2 regions of the Variovorax sp. RO1 genome follow, and region 1 is predicted to be linked to the other one. Evidence: predicted binding sites of a transcription regulator. Region 1 holds the regulator's gene; the other holds the start of a gene.
What was found. Region 1 encodes NrdR, which represses ribonucleotide reductase genes. Its sites were predicted from a motif close to CACNANATNTNGTG; they were not measured.

Region 1 (9,568 bases):
TGACCACCGCCTTGAAGATCAGCGGGCCGATGCTGAACTGCGGGTCGTTGAGCGAGCCGCTGAGCGGCAGGTCGACGTCGATCACGCCGTTGCGGTCGGCCAGCAGGGTCACGGCCAGGCGCACGGGCAGGCTGTTGGGCGCACCGGCCACTTCGTCGCCGAACTTCAGCTGATTGAGCACCAGCTTGTTGGTGGCGGTGAGCTGGCCATCAGGCGCGATCTTGTAGTTGACGTCCATGCTCATCTTGCCGCGCTCGATGCCGTGGCCCGCGTAGCGCACCGAGTACGGCGACAGCGGCGCGAGGTCGAGGTCGCGCATCTTGGCGGTGATGTCGAGCTCGAGCGGCTTGGCCAGCGGATTGAGCTTGCCAGTGATTTCCAGCGCCGCGGTCTGCTGCGCCTTGCCGCGCAGTTCGAGGTCGGCGAGCGCCGGGCGGCCGCCCTGCCCGTTCGGCGGATTCGACGAGAACGAACTGAGCTTGCCGGTCAGCTCGCTCAGGTCGGCCGAGTAGTTGGGCTTGACGAACAGGTCGGTGAAATCGATCTTGCCGTTGACCAGGCTCATCGGGCCGAAGTTGATGACAGGCGCCGGGCCGCTGTCGGCCGCGGGCGCGCCAGCTACCACCGGGGCGGATGCGGCCGGTGCGGCCTCAGGGGCACCGCCGACCATGGCTTCGGCCGACACCGGCGCACCACCCGAGGCCCGCTGCGGCGCCGAGGCCGGCGCGCGGGTCGTGGTGGTCGTGCCGCCCGGGCCCTTCTTGGTGCTGGCTTCAGTGGCAGCGGCGGCGGCCTTCGAGGCTTCCTCGCCCTTCTTGGTCAGGCTCAGCAGGTTGAGGCGACCGGTGGGATCAACGATCACGCGGGCGAAGAAGTCGGTCAGCGTGGTCTCGCGCACATCGACGGTCGGCGCCGCATTGGGCGCCAGGCTGACCTGCAGACCGCGCAGGCTCAGGGTCTTCCAGCTCAGCAATTGGCTGTTGCCGCGGTCGAAGCCCGGCGATTGGGTCAGCGAGACGCTGTTGGCGCGAAAGTCGTCCAGCGCGGTATCGCCGGCCAGCTTGACGCTCATGCCGGCTGGCGTGGTCGCATAACGCACCGTGCCGCGGTAGCTCGCGAAGGCGCGGCGGATGTCGACATTGAGCGCGTCGGCGTAGTAGGCCTTGAAGGCATGCGCCGGGAACGACGCCACCTCGAGCCGGCCCTCGGCCGCCAGCGGCTTGAGCACGACGGTGCCCTTGTAGTCGAAGCGCCCCGGGTCCGCGCGGCGGCCCGCGCCGATGCGGCCCGACACCTGCAGCGGCGAGACGGTGTTGGTGTCGGGCGCGATCTTCTGGGCGTGGAGCTTGAAGGCCGTGACCTCGATCGCCACCGGCGCCGAGCCGGCCTTGTCCGCATAGGACAGGCTGCCGTTGTCCACGGCCAGCGTGCCCAGCGTCAGCGCCCAGGGCTTGGTGTTGGCATTGGCGCGCGCCGCGCCGGCGTCGGCCGGCTTGGGCGCCGCCACCTTGACGCCGCCGGCCGGGGTCTTGAGCCAGCGCTCGAACATCCAGCGCTTCTCGTTGTCGCGCTCGATGCTCACCTTGGGGTTGGTCGCGGTGAACGACGCGATGTTCAAGGTGTGCTTGGTCATGTCGACCTCGGCATCGACCAGCTCGAAGCGGCCAACGCTGGCCAGCGCGGTCTTGGCCTGGGTGAGCGCCAGACCGTCGGCAGCCAGGCGGCGCGCCTTGAACTTCAGGTCGGGCTGGGCCCAGGACACGTCGATCTGGCCGCTGAGCTTGCCGTCGAGCGTGGGCTCCAGGCTCTGCGCCAGGTACGGCGCGGCCAGCGAGAGCGGCAGCGCCTCGACCTCGGTCTGCACGTCGGCCACCTTGTCGGTCGCCGTGCCCTTGAACTTCAGCGTGGCGCCGGCAACGGCGGTGCTGCCGTCGAACTGTGCGGGCTTTTCCATGGGCCAGGTGACGGCCGTGAGGTTGATTCCGAGGTCGGTGAGGTCGATGGACGCGCCGGGCTTGACGGTCTCGTCGCGCCAGCCGATGCGTCCGCCGTCGAGCGCGATCTTGTCGACCTGCACCTTGAGCTTGGGCTTCTCGGCCGGCTTTCCGCCCGGCGCGCTGGCTGCGGGCGTGGGCAACGGCGCCACCTTTTCGGCCGTGCCGGTCGCGGGGTTCGTGGCCATCAGGTTGAGCTGGCCGGCCGCGTCGCGCGCCACCACCAGTTGCGGCTTGGTCAGCGCAACCTCGCTCAAATGAAACACGGACTCCAGCGGCCGCACGTCGGCCAGTGCCAGCTTGAGCGAGTCGAAGCCCAGCAGGTCACGACCGCGGGCGTCGCTCAGCTTGGCGCCGTGGGCCTCGACCGTGCCGGTGATCTTCAGGCCGATGGTGCCGGTCTGCTGGAAATCGATCTTCAGGTCCGCGTCCAGGCTGCCGGCCTGCAGCTTCACCGGCAGGCCGCCGGGGATGTAGCCCAGGTACGGCACGAGGTCGAGCCCCTTGAACTGCACGTGGGCGTCGGTCTTGCGGCTTTGCGCGAACGGCGTCGTGAAGGCGGCCGAGTCGAACTGGCTGCCGTTGAGCGCAAAGGCCAGCTTGGGCTCGGTCTTGATCTCGCGCTGGGAGGCGAGGTTGCTCAGGAACGGCACGTTCAGCGTGAAGCCGCGCAGTTCGTGGCGGCGTTTGACGGTCTGGTCGTCGAAATCGACCGCACCGTCCTTGATCGAGATGTTGTAGATCGCAAAGCGCGCGGGCTCGGCGTTGGGGTCGGGCGGCGGACCCGAGGCCAGCTTGGCCAGGATGTCGTCGATGTCGTACTTGCCGTCGGCCTGGTGCGTGAGCAGCACCGCGGGCGCCTCGACCGTCACCGCGTCGATCACCGGCGCCAGGCGGAACAGCGATTGCAGTTCGGCGTCGGCGTAGATGCGCTTGATGGCCACCTGCGGCTGCTTGCCGTCGACGGTGGCAATGCGCAGGTCATTCAGTGCGAGTTCGAGCGTCCAGGGCTTGAAGTCGATCTTGCCGACGGTGACTTGGCGGCCCAGTTTCTCGCTCGCAATCTTCTGGAGCTGGCTCTTGGCAATCGGCGGCACCGCCAGCCAGGCAATGACCCACAAGGCCAACAACACCAGCAACGCGACAACCCCACGCCGCACCCATTTGTTCTGTTTGATCGAAGCAGCATCCATTCGCAGAAGTGTGCCGCAAACAGATGCCAACAAAGTTGGCTGAAACGTGAATGCGTTCCCATTTGGCGAGGCATTGCGATGCGCCTGCGGCGCTCAGCAAGACAGTGAGGCAGAAAGTGCGCAGCGCTGCGCAGGTGAGGTCCTAAAACGAGAAAGCCCGGTGAGTCGACGAAGTGTCTTGTCACCGGGCTTGATGGCGGGCTCAAAACCCATGCCATCGATTCGCGCGACCGGAAGTAATGGTTCCCGCCGTGCTGGCAGCAAGAGATTGCCGCCGTGGAGTCCTCCATCGTTCGAGTCCTTGACTTGCACCTCGGACTGCCTGACTTCGGAAAAACGCCTGAAACCTCAGGCCCGTTCAGATTAGGCGTCCCTCCCTTCCTTTGCAAATGTCTTTTTCCAAGGGATTTCCCGTAGGCGCCCCCCCCTGGCGCCCCCTCGGACGAGGGGATTCTTCAAGCATTTATTAACATATGAAACTAAATCCTTATGCTTGACCGTGTATTTAGCCACGCTAGAATCCGCCTGCCCTCGCTGCTCGACGCAGGAGGGCCTCCCTGAATCCGCTGCCGAATTCCACCGGCGTGATCAGGCCGCCGCGCTCCCACCCCCACCCCTCCATGCGCGGAGCCTGATTCGTAGACATACCAATCCAAGCGCCGTTGCCTTCATCCATCGCCCTTTCCGGCGCTGCATGCCAGGTGCCGCACAGAAAGGAAAAAAGCGATGAGCAAGGCGTTTGATGCCACAGCCCGCGGGCTACGGACCTTCGTGTCCGATGTGGCAGACGGCTTTTTTGAAATCACCCACAACGGGTTTGCACTGGTCGGTCTGGCCATCGTGTTCGCGGCCCTCGCCCTCGTGGCGCGTCCCGACCTGCGCAAGACCGGCGAGGAACAACTGATGGGCTGGCTGCAGTCGCGCAAGCCCGCGCCCGAAGCCACCGACCTGGAGCCGACCGCCATCGTGCGTACCACGGCTGCGAGCCCCGACGAGCTGCCCAAGCAGCAGGCGGCGGTGGCTTACTGGCTCAGCAAGAAGTACCGCGTCGCGGCCGAGCCGCTGAGCGTGCTGGTCTCCGAGGCCTACCAGATCGGCAAGCGCACCAAGCTCGACCCGACGCTGATCCTGGCCATCATGGCCATCGAATCCAGCTTCAACCCGTTCGCGCAAAGCCACGTCGGCGCGCAGGGCCTGATGCAGGTCATGACCCGCGTGCACGGCGACAAGTACGAAAGCGCGGGCGGCACGCTCACCGCCTTCGACCCCGTGACCAACATGCGCGTCGGCGTGAAGGTGCTGCAGGAATGCATCGCCCGCGCCGGCTCGCTCGAAGGCGGCCTGCGCTACTACGTGGGCGCTGCCAACCTCGACGACGACGGCGGCTATGCCGCCAAGGTACTGGCCGAGCACGAGCGCCTGCGCCAGGTCGCCGCCGGCCGTGCGCCGTCGACGATGGCCGTGCCGCCGCCGACCACGGCGCGCGCACAGCCGATTCCCGTCGTGGCACCCGCCAAGCCGGCAGGCGAAGAGCCTGCCACCGGCAGCGAGCCGGCCAAGGTCGCCCTGCTCTCCGCGGTTTCCTGAGGCCTTGTCACCCCTACAGGCCCGGATGCCTCCGGGCCTGCGCTACACTCGGCCTGTACGCGACTGGCGATAGGCGCAGCACCCCGAAAAAGGTGCCACGCGCTGACGTGGAATACCACTGGGAAGCGTGCCGCCTGACCACAACAGGCGTTCAGCCGTTCGCCTGGGCAGCCCTTGTTTGGTTGAACAAGGACCTCGTCTTCAAAGGACTGCCATGTACCACCGCAACATCCTGGTCGAACAGACCGATCCCGAAATCTGGGCCGCGATTCAAGCCGAAAACGCGCGCCAGGAACACCACATCGAGCTGATCGCCAGCGAGAACTACGCCTCGCCGGCCGTCATGCAGGCCCAAGGCTCGCAGCTCACCAACAAGTACGCCGAAGGCTACCCGGGCAAGCGCTACTACGGCGGCTGCGAGCACGTCGACGTGGCCGAGCAACTGGCCATCGACCGCGTCAAGCAGATCTTCGGCGCCGACGCCGCGAACGTGCAGCCGCATTGCGGCGCCTCGGCCAACGAAGCCGTGATGCTCGCCTTCCTGAAGCCCGGCGACACCATCATGGGCATGAGCCTGGCCGAAGGCGGCCACCTGACCCACGGCATGCCTCTCAATATGAGCGGCAAGTGGTTCAACGTGGTGAGCTACGGCCTGGACGCCAACGAAGCCATCGACTACGACGCAATGGAACGCAAGGCGCATGAGCACATGCCCAAGCTGATCATTGCGGGTGCGTCGGCCTACTCGCTGCACATCGACTTCGAGCGTTTCGCCAAGGTCGCCAAGGACGTCGGCGCGATCTTCATGGTCGACATCGCCCACTACGCCGGCCTCGTGGCCGCGGGCGTGTACCCCAACCCGGTGCCGCACGCCGACATCGTCACCTCGACCACGCACAAGAGCCTGCGCGGCCCGCGCGGCGGCATCATTTTGATGAAGTCGCAGCACGAAAAAGCCATCAACAGCGCCATCTTCCCCGGCCTGCAAGGCGGCCCGCTGATGCACGTGATTGCCGCCAAGGCCGTCGCGTTCAAGGAAGCCATGACGCCCGAGTTCAAGGCCTACCAGCAACAGGTGGTCAAGAACGCCAAGATCGTGGCCGACACCCTCACCGAGCGGGGCCTGCGCATCGTGAGCGGACGTACCGAAAGCCACCTGATGCTGGTCGACCTGCGCGCCAAGGGCATCACCGGCAAGGAAGCCGAAGCCGTGCTGGGCGCCGCCCACATGACGATCAACAAGAACGCGATCCCCAACGACCCGGAAAAGCCGATGGTCACCAGCGGCGTGCGCATCGGCACCCCCGCCATGACCACGCGCGGTTTCAAGGACGAAGAGGCCCGCATCACGGCGAACCTGGTGGCCGACGTGCTCGAGAACCCGCGCGACGCGGCGAACATCGACGCGGTGCGCGCCAAGGTCCACGCCTTGACGAGCCGCTTCCCTGTCTACCGTTGATTTCGTAAGTAACAGAAGAAGAGAAGCACTGGCCGCATGAAATGCCCTTTTTGCGGTCATCTCGAAACGCAGGTCGTCGAGACCCGCGTTTCGGAAGACGCCGACTTCGTCCGCAGGCGCCGCCAGTGCAGCGCCTGCGACAAGCGCTTCACCACGTATGAGCGCCCAGACGTCAATTTCCCCGTCGTGGTCAAGAAAGACGGCAGCCGCGCCGACTTCGACTCGACCAAGGTGCGCGCCTCGATGATGCTGGCGCTGCGCAAGCGCCCCGTGAGCATCGAGCAGATCGACAACGCCCTGCTGCGCATCGAGCAAAAGCTGCTGGCCAGCGGTCTGCGCGAAATCGATTCGACCAAGGTCGGCGAACTCGTGATGCGCGAACTCAAGAAACTCGACAAGGTCGCCTACGTGCGCTTTGCCTCGGTGTACCGCAGCTTCGAGGACGTGGACGAGTTCCGGCAGCTGCTGCGCGATATCTGAGCAAGGCGCTGCCTCGCGCCGCCTTTTTTCGCTCCGTACCCATGCCCTCCTCCGAACACATCGCGACCGCCCTGCGGCTCGCGGCCTCCGCGATCCGTCTGACCGACCCGAACCCGCGCGTCGGTTGTGTGCTGTGCGACGCCGAAGGCCGCGTGATCGGCCAGGGCCACACGCAACAAGCGGGCGGCCCCCACGCCGAGGTGATGGCGCTGCGTGACGCGCAGGCCCAGGGCCATTCGACCGCGGGCGCCACCGCCTACGTCACGCTCGAACCCTGCTCGCACCACGGCCGCACCGGCCCCTGCTGCGACGCGCTCATCGCCGCCGGCGTGCGCCGCGTCGTGGCTTCGCTGGCCGATCCGAATCCGCTCGTGGCAGGACAAGGCTTTGCGCGCCTGCGCGCGGCGGGCATCGAGGTCGAGGTCGGACCGGGCGCCGACGAATCCCGCGAGCTCAACATCGGCTTCTTCAGCCGCATGATCCGCCGGCAGCCCTGGGTTCGAATGAAGATTGCCGCCTCGCTCGACGGCCGCACAGGCCTGCAGAACGGCGTGAGCCAGTGGATCACCGGCGAGGCCGCGCGCACCGACGGCCATGCCTGGCGGGCCCGCACGGGCGCGGTGCTGACCGGCGTCGGCACGCTGCTCGAAGACAATCCGCGCCTGGACGTGCGCCTGGTCGACACGCCGCGTCAGCCCCACCTCATCGTGGTCGACAGCCACCTCCAGACCTCGCCCGACGCTCACATTTTCATAGCTGGCCGCGCTGTCTGGATCTACGCTGCCAGCCGGCACAACGAAGAAAAGGCGGCCGCGCTCGAAGCCCGCGGCGCCACCATCACCTGCCTGCCCAACCTGCACGGCAAGGTCGACCTGCCCGCGATGCTCAAGGACCTCGCGGCGCGCGGCGTCAACGAGCTGCACGTCGAATCGGGCCACAAGCTCAATGGTTCGCTGCTGCGTGAAGGCTGCGTGGACGAGCTGCTGGTGTACCTGGCGCCCAAGCTGATCGGCAGCGGGCTCGACATCGCCAGCCACCTGCACGCCGACGGCCCGCTCACCTCGCTGACCGGCGCGCTGCCGCTCGAATTCAAGTCGGTGGACATGCTCGGGCCCGACCTGCGCATCGTTGCGCGCGTCGCCGGCCGCGACCGCTTCTGAGCCGTCGAGGCTGCGGCGCGGCACATTCGCTGCCGTAAACCGGCCCTTCGGGCCGAAGACCCCTCGATGTCTGCGAAAATGTGCGAATGTTCACCGGAATCATCACCGGCGTGGGGCGCATCGCCGCCATCCACGACCTCGGCACCTCCTCCTCCTACGGCAAGCGACTCAGCATCGAGGTGCCCGACGGCTACCTCGACGACGTCGGGCTCGGCGACAGCATCGCGCTCAACGGCGCCTGCATGACGGTCACGACGCTCGCACCTGAACGCGGGCAATTCACCATCGACATTTCCGCGGAGTCCCTCGACAAGACGGCCGGCCTGACCAACGAAGGCAGCCGCATCAACCTCGAGAAAGCCCTGCGCGCAAGCGACCGCCTCGGCGGCCACATCGTCTCGGGCCACGTGGATGGCATCGGCACGGTGAGCTTCTTCGCGCCGGTCGGCGAAAGCTGGGAGCTGCGCGTGGTCGCACCGCCCGCGCTCGCACGCTTCCTGGCCTACAAGGGCTCGATCACCATCAACGGCGTGAGCCTCACGGTCAACAGCGTGGCCGACATTGAAGGCGGCGCCGAGGTCAGCATCAACCTGATCCCGCACACCGTGGACAACACCTCCCTCGGCGGCCTGTCGGCCGGCTCGAAGGTCAACCTCGAAATCGACACTGTGGCGCGGTACGTGGAGCGCATGCTCCAGGCCGGCGTCCTGGTTCCGCAGACTTCCACGTATTCCAAGGACACCGCCGAATGAACGCCTCCGTCACGCCGATCGGCGCCTCCCGCGCCGACCGTGCGCCCGCACCGATCTCCCCGGTCGAAGACATCGTGGCCGAGCTGGCCGCCGGCCGCATGGTCATCCTCGTGGACGAGGAAGACCGCGAGAACGAAGGCGACATCGTCATCGCGGCCGACCACATCACCGCCGAATCCATCAACTTCATGGCACGCCACGCGCGCGGCCTGATCTGCCTCACGCTCTCGCGCGAGATGTGCGAGCGGCTGCAGCTGCCGCCGATGGTCCAGCGCAACGGCGCCAAGCATTCGACCGCGTTCACCGTCTCCATCGAAGCCGCCGAAGGCGTCACCACCGGCATCTCGGCCGCCGACCGCGCCCGCACCGTGCAGGCCGCCGTGGCGCGCAATGCCGTGGCCGCCGACCTCGTGCAGCCCGGCCACATCTTCCCGCTGCAGGCAGTGGACGGCGGCGTGCTCATGCGCGCCGGCCACACCGAAGCCGGCTGCGACCTCGCCGCCATGGCCGGCTGCTCGCCCGCCTCGGTGATCTGCGAAGTGATGAACGAAGACGGCACGATGGCCCGCCTGCCCGACCTGCAGATCTTCGCGGCCGAACACGGCCTCAAGATCGGCACCATCGCCGCGCTCATCGAGCACCGCAGCCGCGTCGAATCGCTGGTCGAAAAAGTCGGCTGCCGCGAGATCCAGACCAACTGGGGCACCTTCACGGCCCACGCCTTCATCGACAAGCCCAGCCGCGGCGTGCACCTCGCGCTGGTGCGCGGCCAGTGGGCGCCCGAAGACACGGTGTCGGTGCGCGTGCACGAGCCGCTGTCGGTGCTCGACGCGCTCGAAGTCAACCGCCCGATGCACTCCTGGAGCCTGGATGCCAGCCTCTCGCACATCGCGAATGAAGGCAAGGGCGTGGCCGTGCTGCTGAACTGCGGTGAAAGCGCGGC
Region 2 (9,568 bases), on a different contig from region 1:
TGACGTCGGTCTGGCCGTTGATGATGCGCTTGTCGGAAGCCTTGACGCGCTGCGCTGCAGGCGCGGCCACCGATGCGGTGGCAGTGGCGGGTTGTGCAAGCGACGAAGTCGGAGCGGCGACCGCGCGACCTGCGGAAGAACCGCTGGTCGATGCGTGGTGCTGCTGCAATCCTTGTTGCATATCCTTTGGTAAGGAGGGCTTGACTTCTTCGTCCCAGGTCAACATAGAAAAATCCAATGCGCAATTATCGGAGCAACGATGTGAGTTGCAAAGTGCTCGTTCACATCGTGCGCCATTTATGGGGTTGTTATGTTGCTCGCATGCATCGCGCGACGTCAGTCAATGCCTTGATTGATTGAACGTCGCGCGCTTTTCAGTTCTGCGAGCACCTCGCTGATCGATCGAAGCGTCTTCTTCTTTGACGCTTCACTTGCACATCACTGGCAGGCTTCGCAGGTCGGGTCGTCGACACCGCAGAACGCGATGTCGGTGGCGGGCATGGCGCTCATCTGTGCCTTCGCTGCTGCAGCGGCGGCTTCGAGTGCGCTCATGCCCGAGGGTGCGTCGTTGCCCGACGACACCGCGTTGAGACGGCCCGATTGCACCGTCGACTTTTCAGCGTGCGTCGCGCTCTGCGTGCGCAGGTAGTACGTGGTCTTCAGGCCGCGCAGCCATGCGAGCTTGTAGGTGTCGTCGAGCTTCTTGCCCGAGGCGCCGGCCATGTAGATGTTCAGCGACTGCGCCTGGTCGATCCACTTCTGGCGACGCGAGGCGGCTTCGACGAGCCACGTGGTTTCCACTTCGAACGCGGTGGCGTACAGCGCCTTCACGTCTTGCGGCACGCGGTCGATGGGGCGCAGCGAACCGTCGAAGTGCTTCAGGTCCATGACCATCACGTCGTCCCACAGGCCCAGGCGCTTCAGGTCGCGCACCAGGTAGTGGTTGATCACGGTGAACTCGCCCGACAGGTTCGACTTGACCGACAGGTTGCCGAAGCAGGGTTCGATCGAGGCGTCGACGCCGATGATGTTCGAGATGGTCGCGGTCGGAGCGATGGCCACGCAGTTCGAATTGCGCATGCCCTGGCTCTTGATCTTCTGGCGCAGTGCGTCCCAGTCGAGCGTGGACGAGCGGTCCACTTCGACGTAGCCGCCGCGGGCTTTTTCGAGCAGGTCGAGCGTGTCGATCGGCAGGATGCCCTTGTCCCACAGCGAGCCCTTGTAGCTCGAGTACTTGCCGCGTTCGCGCGCCAGGTCGGCCGATGCCGAGTACGCGTGGTAGCAGATGGCTTCCATCGACTCGTCGGCGAACTGCACGGCTTCCTGCGAGGCGTAGGGAATGCGCAGTTCGTACAGCGCGTCCTGGAAGCCCATGAGGCCCAGGCCGACCGGACGGTGGCGCAGGTTGGAGTCGCGCGCCTTCTTCACGGCGTAGTAGTTGATGTCGATCACGTTGTCGAGCATGCGCATCGCCGTCGAGATCGTCTTCTGCAGCTTGACCTGGTCGACCTTGCCGTCCTTCAGATGCTGCAGCAGGTTCACGGAACCCAGGTTGCACACGGCCGTTTCGGTGTCGCTGGTGTTCAGCGTGATCTCGGTGCACAGGTTCGACGAGTGAACCACGCCGGCGTGCTGCTGCGGCGAGCGCACGTTGCAGGCGTCCTTGAACGTGATCCAGGGATGGCCGGTCTCGAACAGCATCGTGAGCATCTTGCGCCACAGGTCCGACGCCTGGAGCGTGCGGGCGGGCTTGATCTCGCCGCGGGCGGCCTTTTCTTCGTAGGCGACGTAGGCCTTTTCGAAGTCGGCGCCGAACAGGTCGTGCAGGTCAGGCACGTTGGAGGGCGAGAACAGCGTCCAGGTGCCCTTTTCCATCACGCGGCGCATGAAGAGGTCGGGGATCCAGTTGGCCGTGTTCATGTCGTGCGTGCGGCGGCGGTCGTCGCCGGTGTTCTTGCGCAGCTCCAGGAACTCCTCGATGTCGAGGTGCCAGGTTTCCAGGTACGTGCAGACGGCGCCCTTGCGCTTGCCGCCCTGGTTCACGGCCACGGCCGTGTCGTTCACCACCTTCAGGAACGGCACGACGCCTTGCGATTCGCCGTTGGTGCCCTTGATGTGGCTGCCCAGTGCGCGCACGCGGGTCCAGTCGTTGCCCAGGCCGCCGGCGAACTTCGACAGCAGCGCGTTTTCCTTGATCGACTCGTAGATGCCGTCCAGGTCGTCGGGCACGGTGGTCAGGTAGCAGCTGGACAGTTGCGAGCGCAGCGTGCCGGCGTTGAACAGCGTGGGCGTGCTCGACATGAAGTCGAACGACGACAGCACTTCGTAGAACTCGATGGCGCGCGCTTCGCGGTCGATTTCGTTCAGCGACAGGCCCATGGCCACGCGCATGAAGAAAGCCTGCGGCAGCTCGATGCGCGACTTGCGCACGTGCAGGAAGTAGCGGTCGTACAGCGTCTGCAGGCCGAGGTAGTCGAACTGGTTGTCGCGCTCGGCCTTCAGGGCGGCGCCCAGGCGGGGCAGGTCGTACTGCAGCAGCTTCTCGTCGAGCAGTTCGTTGTCCACGCCCTTCTTGATGAACTGCGGGAAGTAGTCGGCGTAGGCGGTGGCACGGTCGGCCGGCATCACTTCGCGGCCGATGATCTCCTTGAAGATCGTGTGCAGCAGCAGGCGCGCGGTGGCGAAGGTGTAGTCGGGGTCTTTTTCGATCAGCGTGCGGGCCGCCAGGATCGAGGCCTTGTAGACCTCGTCGAGCGGCACGCCGTCGTACAGGTTGCGCATCGTCTCGGCCTGGATCGGTGCGGCGGTGATGCTGTCGCCCAGGTTTTCGCAGGCCGATTCGATCAGGCCCTTGAGCTCGTTCAGGTCAAGCGCCACGCGCTCGCCGTTGTCGAGCACATGCAGCACCGGCGCGGCGGGCAGGTCTTGCTCGACTTGCTTGGAGCGCTCCTGCGTGCGGCGTTCGCGGTACAGCACGTAGGCACGTGCGATTTCATGGTGGCCGCCGCGCATCAGGCCGAGCTCGACCTGGTCTTGCACGTCTTCGATGTGGAAGGTGCCGCCGCCCGGACGCGAACGCACCATGGCGCGGATCACGCCTTGCGTGAGCACGTCGACCGTCTCGCGCACGCTGGCCGAGGCCGCGCCCTGGGTGCCGTGCACGGCCAGGAAGGCCTTCATCATCGCGATGGCGATCTTGTTCGGTTCGAAGGGAACCACGGCGCCGTTGCGGCGAATGATCTGGTAGTGGGCGAGGTTCTGACCGGTGGGCGAGCCCGCAGTGTCTTGTTGCTGCTGCGGCGTCGCGGGGACGGCGCGGGGGGTCGACGGGGTGTTCAGTGCAGTTTGCATTCGCTTCCTCTCGGTTGTGCAATTCTTGTTGGTTGGCAAGGCCTCGCGGGCCTTGCGTCGGCGTTGTTGCCGAACGGGAAGACACTATATCTAGGGTGTCGGTGCCCCACAAGCCACTACAGGTAGTGTTTTCTTGTAAATGCAACTCGGCAGGAATTGCGCAGGACTCAGCGCATCACCAGCGATGCCGCATGAATACTGGACCATGGTGGCGCAACCCACGCTGGGCGCGGCTTGCAAGACGATTTGGGCCTGCAGGCCGCATGGTTGCTGTGCTGCGCGCTTGCACTCATCGAATTGCTGCGCTGCGAGAGCGCCGCATCACGAGGCGCCACGCGATTGAAAAAATTAGCGCGCCACCACCTGCTCGGGAAACATTTGTGGACTCCAGCCGAGCTGTTCGCGCAGCACGCGCCAGTCGAAACCGGCGCCGGGGTCTTGCTTGCGACCGGGCGCGATGTGCTCGTGGCCGGCGATGTGGGCGATGGCGTAGTGCTGCGCGAGCGCCGCGCAGAGGCTGGCCAGCGTTTCGTACTGCCCCTCTTCGAAGCGCTCGCCCTCGAGGCCTTCGAGCTCGATGCCGACCGAGTCGTCGTTGCAGTTGCTGCGTCCACGCCACGACGACACGCCGGCGTGCCAGGCGCGGTCGTCGCAGCTCACGAACTGCCACAGCTCGCCGTTGCGGCGCACATAGAAATGCGACGACACCTCGAGCCCGCGGATCGACTGGAAGTACGGGTGCGCATCCCAGTCGAGCCGGTTGGTGAAGAGCTGCTGCACCGCGTTGCCGCCGTATTCGCCGGGCGGCAGGCTGATCGAATGCAGCACGATCAGGTCGGTCTGCGCGCCGACGGGGCGCGGGCCGAAGTTGGGCGAGGGCAGGGACTTGGCGAAGCGGTACCAGCCGGCGCGCCAGAGTCTGTCGTCGCCGGCGGGTGGGGTGACGAGGTCGTCAGTCGTCGGCATGCGAGGTGGCACCGTCGTCGCCGTTGGGCGTGGAGATGCCCAGGCGCGCGATGCGGTAGCGGATCTGGCGCAGGCTCATGCCGAGCCGCGCGGCGGCGGCCGTGCGGTTGAAGCCGCTTTCGTGCAGCGCGCGCACGAGGATCTCGCGCTCCTGCTGGTCGAGCCAGGCTTGCAGATCGGAAGGCAGCGGCGGCGGTGCGGGCTTGGGTTCGAAGGCTGGTGCCGGTGCGGGCGCAGCAGCAGCGGCCGTCGTCGCCTCGGTCGGTACGGCCCCGGATTCGTTGCGGGGCGCCGCCGGCATCGTGCCCATGAGGTCGATCTGCAGCTCGTCGCCGTCGTTCAGCGCCACGGCGCGGTGCAGCAGGTTCTCGAGCTCGCGCACGTTGCCGTCGAGCGGGTGCTGGGCGAGGCGCTGCAGCAGCGCGTCGGACAGGCGCGGCGCCGGCAGGCCGCCGTCTTGCGCGATGCGCGCGAGCAGCGCGGTGCACAGCGCGGGCAGGTCTTCGCGGCGCTCGCGCAGCGCGGGCACCGCGATCTCGATCACGTTGAGCCGGTAGAACAGGTCTTGTCGGAAGCGGCCGGCCAGCACCTCGGCGTGCAGGTCTTTGTGGGTGGCGCTCACGATGCGCACGTCGACTGCATCTTCCTGCGTCGAGCCGATGGCGCGCACGCTGCGTTCCTGAATGGCGCGCAGCAGCTTCGACTGCATGGCCAGCGGCAGGTCGCCGATCTCGTCGAGGAACAGCGTGCCGTCGCGCGCCGCCTGGAAGTAGCCGTCGCGGTCTTGCGAGGAGCCGGTGTACGAGCCCTTCTTGGCGCCGAAGAATTCGGCCTCAAGCAGGTTCTCGGGAATCGCGCCGCAGTTCACCGCGACGAAGGGGCCGTCGCTGCGCTGGCTGCAGCCGTGCACGGCGCGCGCGACCAGCTCCTTGCCGGTGCCCGACTCGCCGCGCACCAGCACCGGCGCCATGCCGCGCGCCACCTTGGCGATGCGCGACTTCACGAGGCGCATCGGGTCGGAGTCGCCGACCAGCCGGTCGAGCGCGGTGGCGCCGCTGCGCGTCACGGACAGCGCATCGGGGCGTTCGCCGCCGTGGCTTGCGGCTTGCGGCGCAGGCTTCTGCGGCACGACCACCGCGGCGCGGTTGGCCTGCACGGCCGACGCCACCACGGCGCGGAACTGCTTCAGGTCGACCGGCTTCGTGAGGTAGTCGAAGGCGCCGGCCTTCAGCGCCTCGACCGCGTTCTCGGCCGAGCCGTAGGCGGTCATGACCACGCAGCGCTCGCTGCGCTGGTCTTTCTGGATGCGGTGGATGATCTCCATGCCTTCGCCGTCGGGCAGCCGCATGTCGGTGATCACGGCGTCGAAGCGGCCGGCTTCGAGGTGCTGCCAGGCTTCGGACACGCTGCCCGCCGCTTCCACCCGGTAGCCTTCGCGCAGCAGCGTGAGTTCGTAGAGCGTGCGCAGGTCGGGCTCGTCGTCGATGACGAGGATCTGCGCGGGGCGCGAGGCGGCGGCGGAGGGCGGGAGGGAGCTCACGGCCGCTATTGTGTCAGCCGGTTTTCGCTCGGGGCGAAGCTGACGAAGAATTCGTTGCCCTCGGGCCCGCCCGGCACCAGCGCGCGCCGCTCGTAGCCGATGGTCGCGCCGTGGCGCCGGCACAGCTCGCGGCACAGGAACAGGCCCAGGCCGCTGGAGCGGCTCTCGGACGAGAAGAAGGGTTCGAACAGGTGGCGCTGCACCGCCGGTTCCAGCGGCGCGCCGTCGCTCCACACCAGCAACGCGGCGCGCTGCACGCCGGCCCGCTGCAAGGTGGTGATGACCTGGATCGCGCCCTCGCGCTGGCTCGCGTAGCGCGCGGCGTTGTCCAGCAGGTTCACGAGCAGGCGGCGCAGGTGCTCGGCCTCGAAGCGCACCTCGCTGCCCGGCGCGTCGAGCGCCACGCGCACGCCCTTGCGCTGGGTCTGGCGCACCCACTCCTCGGCCAGGATCTGCGCGGCCGGGTCGAGCACCAGCTGTTCGCCCAGCGAGAGCACGCGCTGCTGGCGCGCGCGCGAGACGTCGAGCACGTCGTCCACGATGCGCGCCAGGCGCTGCGCGTTGTGCTGGACCATGTCGGTCAGCTTGCGGTGCGCCGGGTCGGTCAGGTCTTCGCTGAGCAGCGCGCTGGCCTGCGCGATGGCGGCCAGCGGGTTGCGGATTTCATGCGCCACCGCGGCCGACATGCGGCCCATCGCGGCGAGCTTTTCGGTGCGGATGCGGGCTTCGAGTTCGCGCAGGTCCTGCAGGAACATCACGCACAGGCTGTCGGCGCGGCGGTCGTCGGTGGGCGTGAGCCGGGTGCGCACGCGCACCTCGCGCGCCGCGCCGCGCGCCTGCGCCACCGGAATTTCTTCGGTCTGCGGCGCGCGCCGCGCGAAGGTCTGGCGCGCCAGCGCGGCCAGCGCGTGCCAGGCCGGCTGGGTGTGCAGCGGGAACGGCATTGGCAACTGCGCCAGGCCCTGGCCGAGGATCGCGTCGGCCGCCGGATTGGCGGTGTGCACCAGGCCCTCAGCGTCGATCACCAGCACGCCTTCGGTGAGGGTTTCGATCACCAGGTCGTTGACCTGCGCCTGCATCTGCGCGTGGCTGCGGCTGCGTTGTGCCACCGCCTCTTCGCGCGCCAGCCGGCGGGCCAGCTCGTGCGCGAGCAGCGCCACCACGAACAGGCCGGTGCCGGTGAGGGCGGCCTGCACGAAGCGCGCCGACGGGTCGTTGGGTTGCTGCAGCCAGTGCCAGCCGGCGTCGGCCAGCAGCAGCAGCGTCACGGTGGCTGTGGTGCCCAGGCCCACGAGCAGCGTGCCGAGCACCGCGCTCATCAAGACAGGCAGCGCGAACAGCGGCGTGTAGTTGACGCTGCCGCCCTGCAGCACCTGCAAGGCGCTGAAGATGCCCAGGTCGACCCCGATGGTCAGCAGCCACAGCGTCGAGAAGCCGCGGATCGGCGGTTCGAAGTGCGCGTAGCGCATCTCCAGCCAGGCCAGCACGAGGTAGCCGCCCGACAGCACGATCGGCAGCGGTTGCACGGCCTGCCCGATGGCGAAGGCCACGCCCTGCAGCAGCACCAGCACCACCGCCACGAAACAGCGCGCCGCCATGAAGCCGCGCCACAGCCGCAGCAGCGCGGTGCTGTCGCCGGCGCCCAGGTCGAGCACGTCCCAGTCGGTGGCCGGCTCGCCGCGCGACCGGCGCAACGAACTCATGCGGAGGTGCCGGCCTGGCGGTGCGCGGCGCTGCAGTACACCGCGCCGTCGGGCCCGAGGAGTGCGTCGGCCGCGGGCAGGTGCAGCCCGCAATGGGCGCAGCGCACCATCGCCTGCGGCGGGCCGACGGCCGGTGTGCGCTGTTGTGCCTTCTTGGCGCGCTCTTGTTGCGCGTCGCGCATCTCTTCGCGCCGGTTCTTGCGCCAGAGCCAGATCGCGACCCACACCACCGCGAGAACGAGCAGGTACTTCATGCGGGCAGGCGCGTCAGCACGACTTCGAGCACGAAGCGCGAGCCCACGTAGGCCAGCAGCAGCAGCGCTGCGCCCGCGTACAGCACGCGCCGCGCCGTGCGTCCGCGCCAGCCGAAGCGCGCGCGCCCGGTCAGCAGGACCGCGAAGCTGAGCCAGGCGAGCACCGAGAAGATGGTCTTGTGGTCCCACTTCCAGGCGCGGCCGGCGGCGCCGTAGAGCTGTTCGCTGAACAGCAGGCCGGCCAGCAGCGTGGCCGACAGCAGCACGAATCCCGCGGTGACGAAGCGGAAGGTGAGCCGTTCCAGCGTGAGCAGCGGCACGCCGGCCTGTGCATCGGCACTGACAAGGCGGATCTGCTTTTCGGCCCGCGTGATCAGCCAGGCGTGCACCACGGCGGCGCCGAACAGGCCGTACGAGGCGATGCCCAGCGCGAGGTGCAGCGGCAGCCAGGGCGAGGCGCTGACATGCAGCGGCGTGCCGGGAAACAGCAGTGCCAGCAGCACGGCGGCCGCGCCCAGCCAGGCCAGCGCGCGGCGTGCCTTCAGTTGCGGGTACAGGCGGCTTTCGACCGCGTAGACCGTGAGCACCAGCCACGCCGTGACCGACAACGCCGGCGCAAAACCGAAGCGAGGGTCGCCGCCGATCAGCCCGTGGCCCAGCACTGCAGCGTGCAGCAGCCATGCGATGCCGAGCGCCCATTGGGTGGTCTGGCGGCTGAGCCGCGCACCGGCGGCAGCGGCAAAACCGTAGGCCGCCGCGGTGGCGATGCCCAGCGCCACGCCGAGTGGAGAGGGGATCGCTAAAATCATCGGTGGAGTGTATAGGCTCGCCCCGAGGCTTCGCGCACGTCGTGTCGCTTCGCCCACCCCCTGCCGGGGGCAACACCCGTGGTCCGGCACAGCCGGTTGCGCGGGGTTCCACGACAGAGCGAGCCCGCGTACCGCTTCCAGGTTTTCACGACTTTCCATCGGTCCGCTGCCGCGGACAACAAGGTATTTCCTTCATGGCCACCGCCCTCACCGAAAAGTTCTCCCGCCTCGTCAAGACGATGAGCGGCCAGGCGCGCATCACCGAAAGCAACGTGCAGGACATGCTGCGCGAGGTGCGCATGGCACTGCTGGAGGCCGACGTGGCGCTGCCCGTGGTGCGCGACTTCGTCGCCCGCGTGAAAGAGAAGGCGCTCGGCCAGGAAGTGCTGGGCTCGCTCAAGCCGGGCCAGGCGCTGGTCGGCATCGTCAACCGCGAACTCGCCGCCACCATGGGCGAGGGCGTGTCAGACATCAACCTCGCGGCCCAGCCGCCCGCCGTGATCCTCATGGCCGGCCTGCAGGGCGCCGGCAAGACCACCACCACCGCCAAGCTGGCCAAGCACCTGATCGAGAAGCGCAAGAAGAAGGTGCTCACCGTGTCGGGCGACGTGTACCGTCCGGCCGCCATCGAGCAGCTCAAGACCGTGACCAAGCAGGCCGGCGCCGAGTGGTTCCCGAGCACGCCCGACCAGAAGCCGCTAGACATCGCACGCGCCGCGCTCGACCACGCCAAGCGCCACTACTTCGACGTGCTGCTGGTCGACACGGCCGGCCGCTTGGCGATCGACGAAGTGCTGATGACCGAAATCAAGCAGCTGCATGCGGCGCTCGACCCGGTCGAAACCCTGTTCGTGGTCGATGCCATGCAGGGCCAGGACGCGATCAACACCGCCAAGGCCTTCAAGGAAGCGCTGCCCCTCACCGGCATCATCCTGACCAAGACCG

Region 2: the regulator NrdR is predicted to act here: its motif matches at 3,434-3,447, upstream of CY658_RS16365 (ribonucleoside-diphosphate reductase subunit alpha).

What each region holds. Positions count from the first base shown of each region.
Region 1 is NZ_PKMT01000006.1:105,416-114,983, reverse strand. Features, by position in the region: gene CY658_RS25585 (DUF748 domain-containing protein) at 1-3,187, opposite strand, end outside; gene CY658_RS25580 (lytic transglycosylase domain-containing protein) at 3,914-4,774, shown strand; ZMP/ZTP riboswitch at 4,824-4,950, shown strand; gene glyA (serine hydroxymethyltransferase) at 4,989-6,233, shown strand; gene nrdR (transcriptional regulator NrdR) at 6,270-6,713, shown strand; gene ribD (bifunctional diaminohydroxyphosphoribosylaminopyrimidine deaminase/5-amino-6-(5-phosphoribosylamino)uracil reductase RibD) at 6,755-7,873, shown strand; gene CY658_RS25560 (riboflavin synthase) at 7,960-8,625, shown strand; gene ribBA (bifunctional 3,4-dihydroxy-2-butanone-4-phosphate synthase/GTP cyclohydrolase II) at 8,622-9,568, shown strand, end outside.
Region 2 is NZ_PKMT01000002.1:1,125,735-1,135,302, reverse strand. Features, by position in the region: gene CY658_RS16370 (ribonucleotide-diphosphate reductase subunit beta) at 1-226, opposite strand, end outside; gene CY658_RS16365 (ribonucleoside-diphosphate reductase subunit alpha) at 439-3,351, opposite strand; gene ampD (1,6-anhydro-N-acetylmuramyl-L-alanine amidase AmpD) at 3,700-4,317, opposite strand; gene CY658_RS16355 (sigma-54-dependent transcriptional regulator) at 4,304-5,857, opposite strand; gene CY658_RS16350 (two-component system sensor histidine kinase NtrB) at 5,863-7,560, opposite strand; gene CY658_RS16345 (PP0621 family protein) at 7,557-7,814, opposite strand; gene CY658_RS16340 (cytochrome C assembly family protein) at 7,811-8,623, opposite strand; gene ffh (signal recognition particle protein) at 8,818-9,568, shown strand, end outside.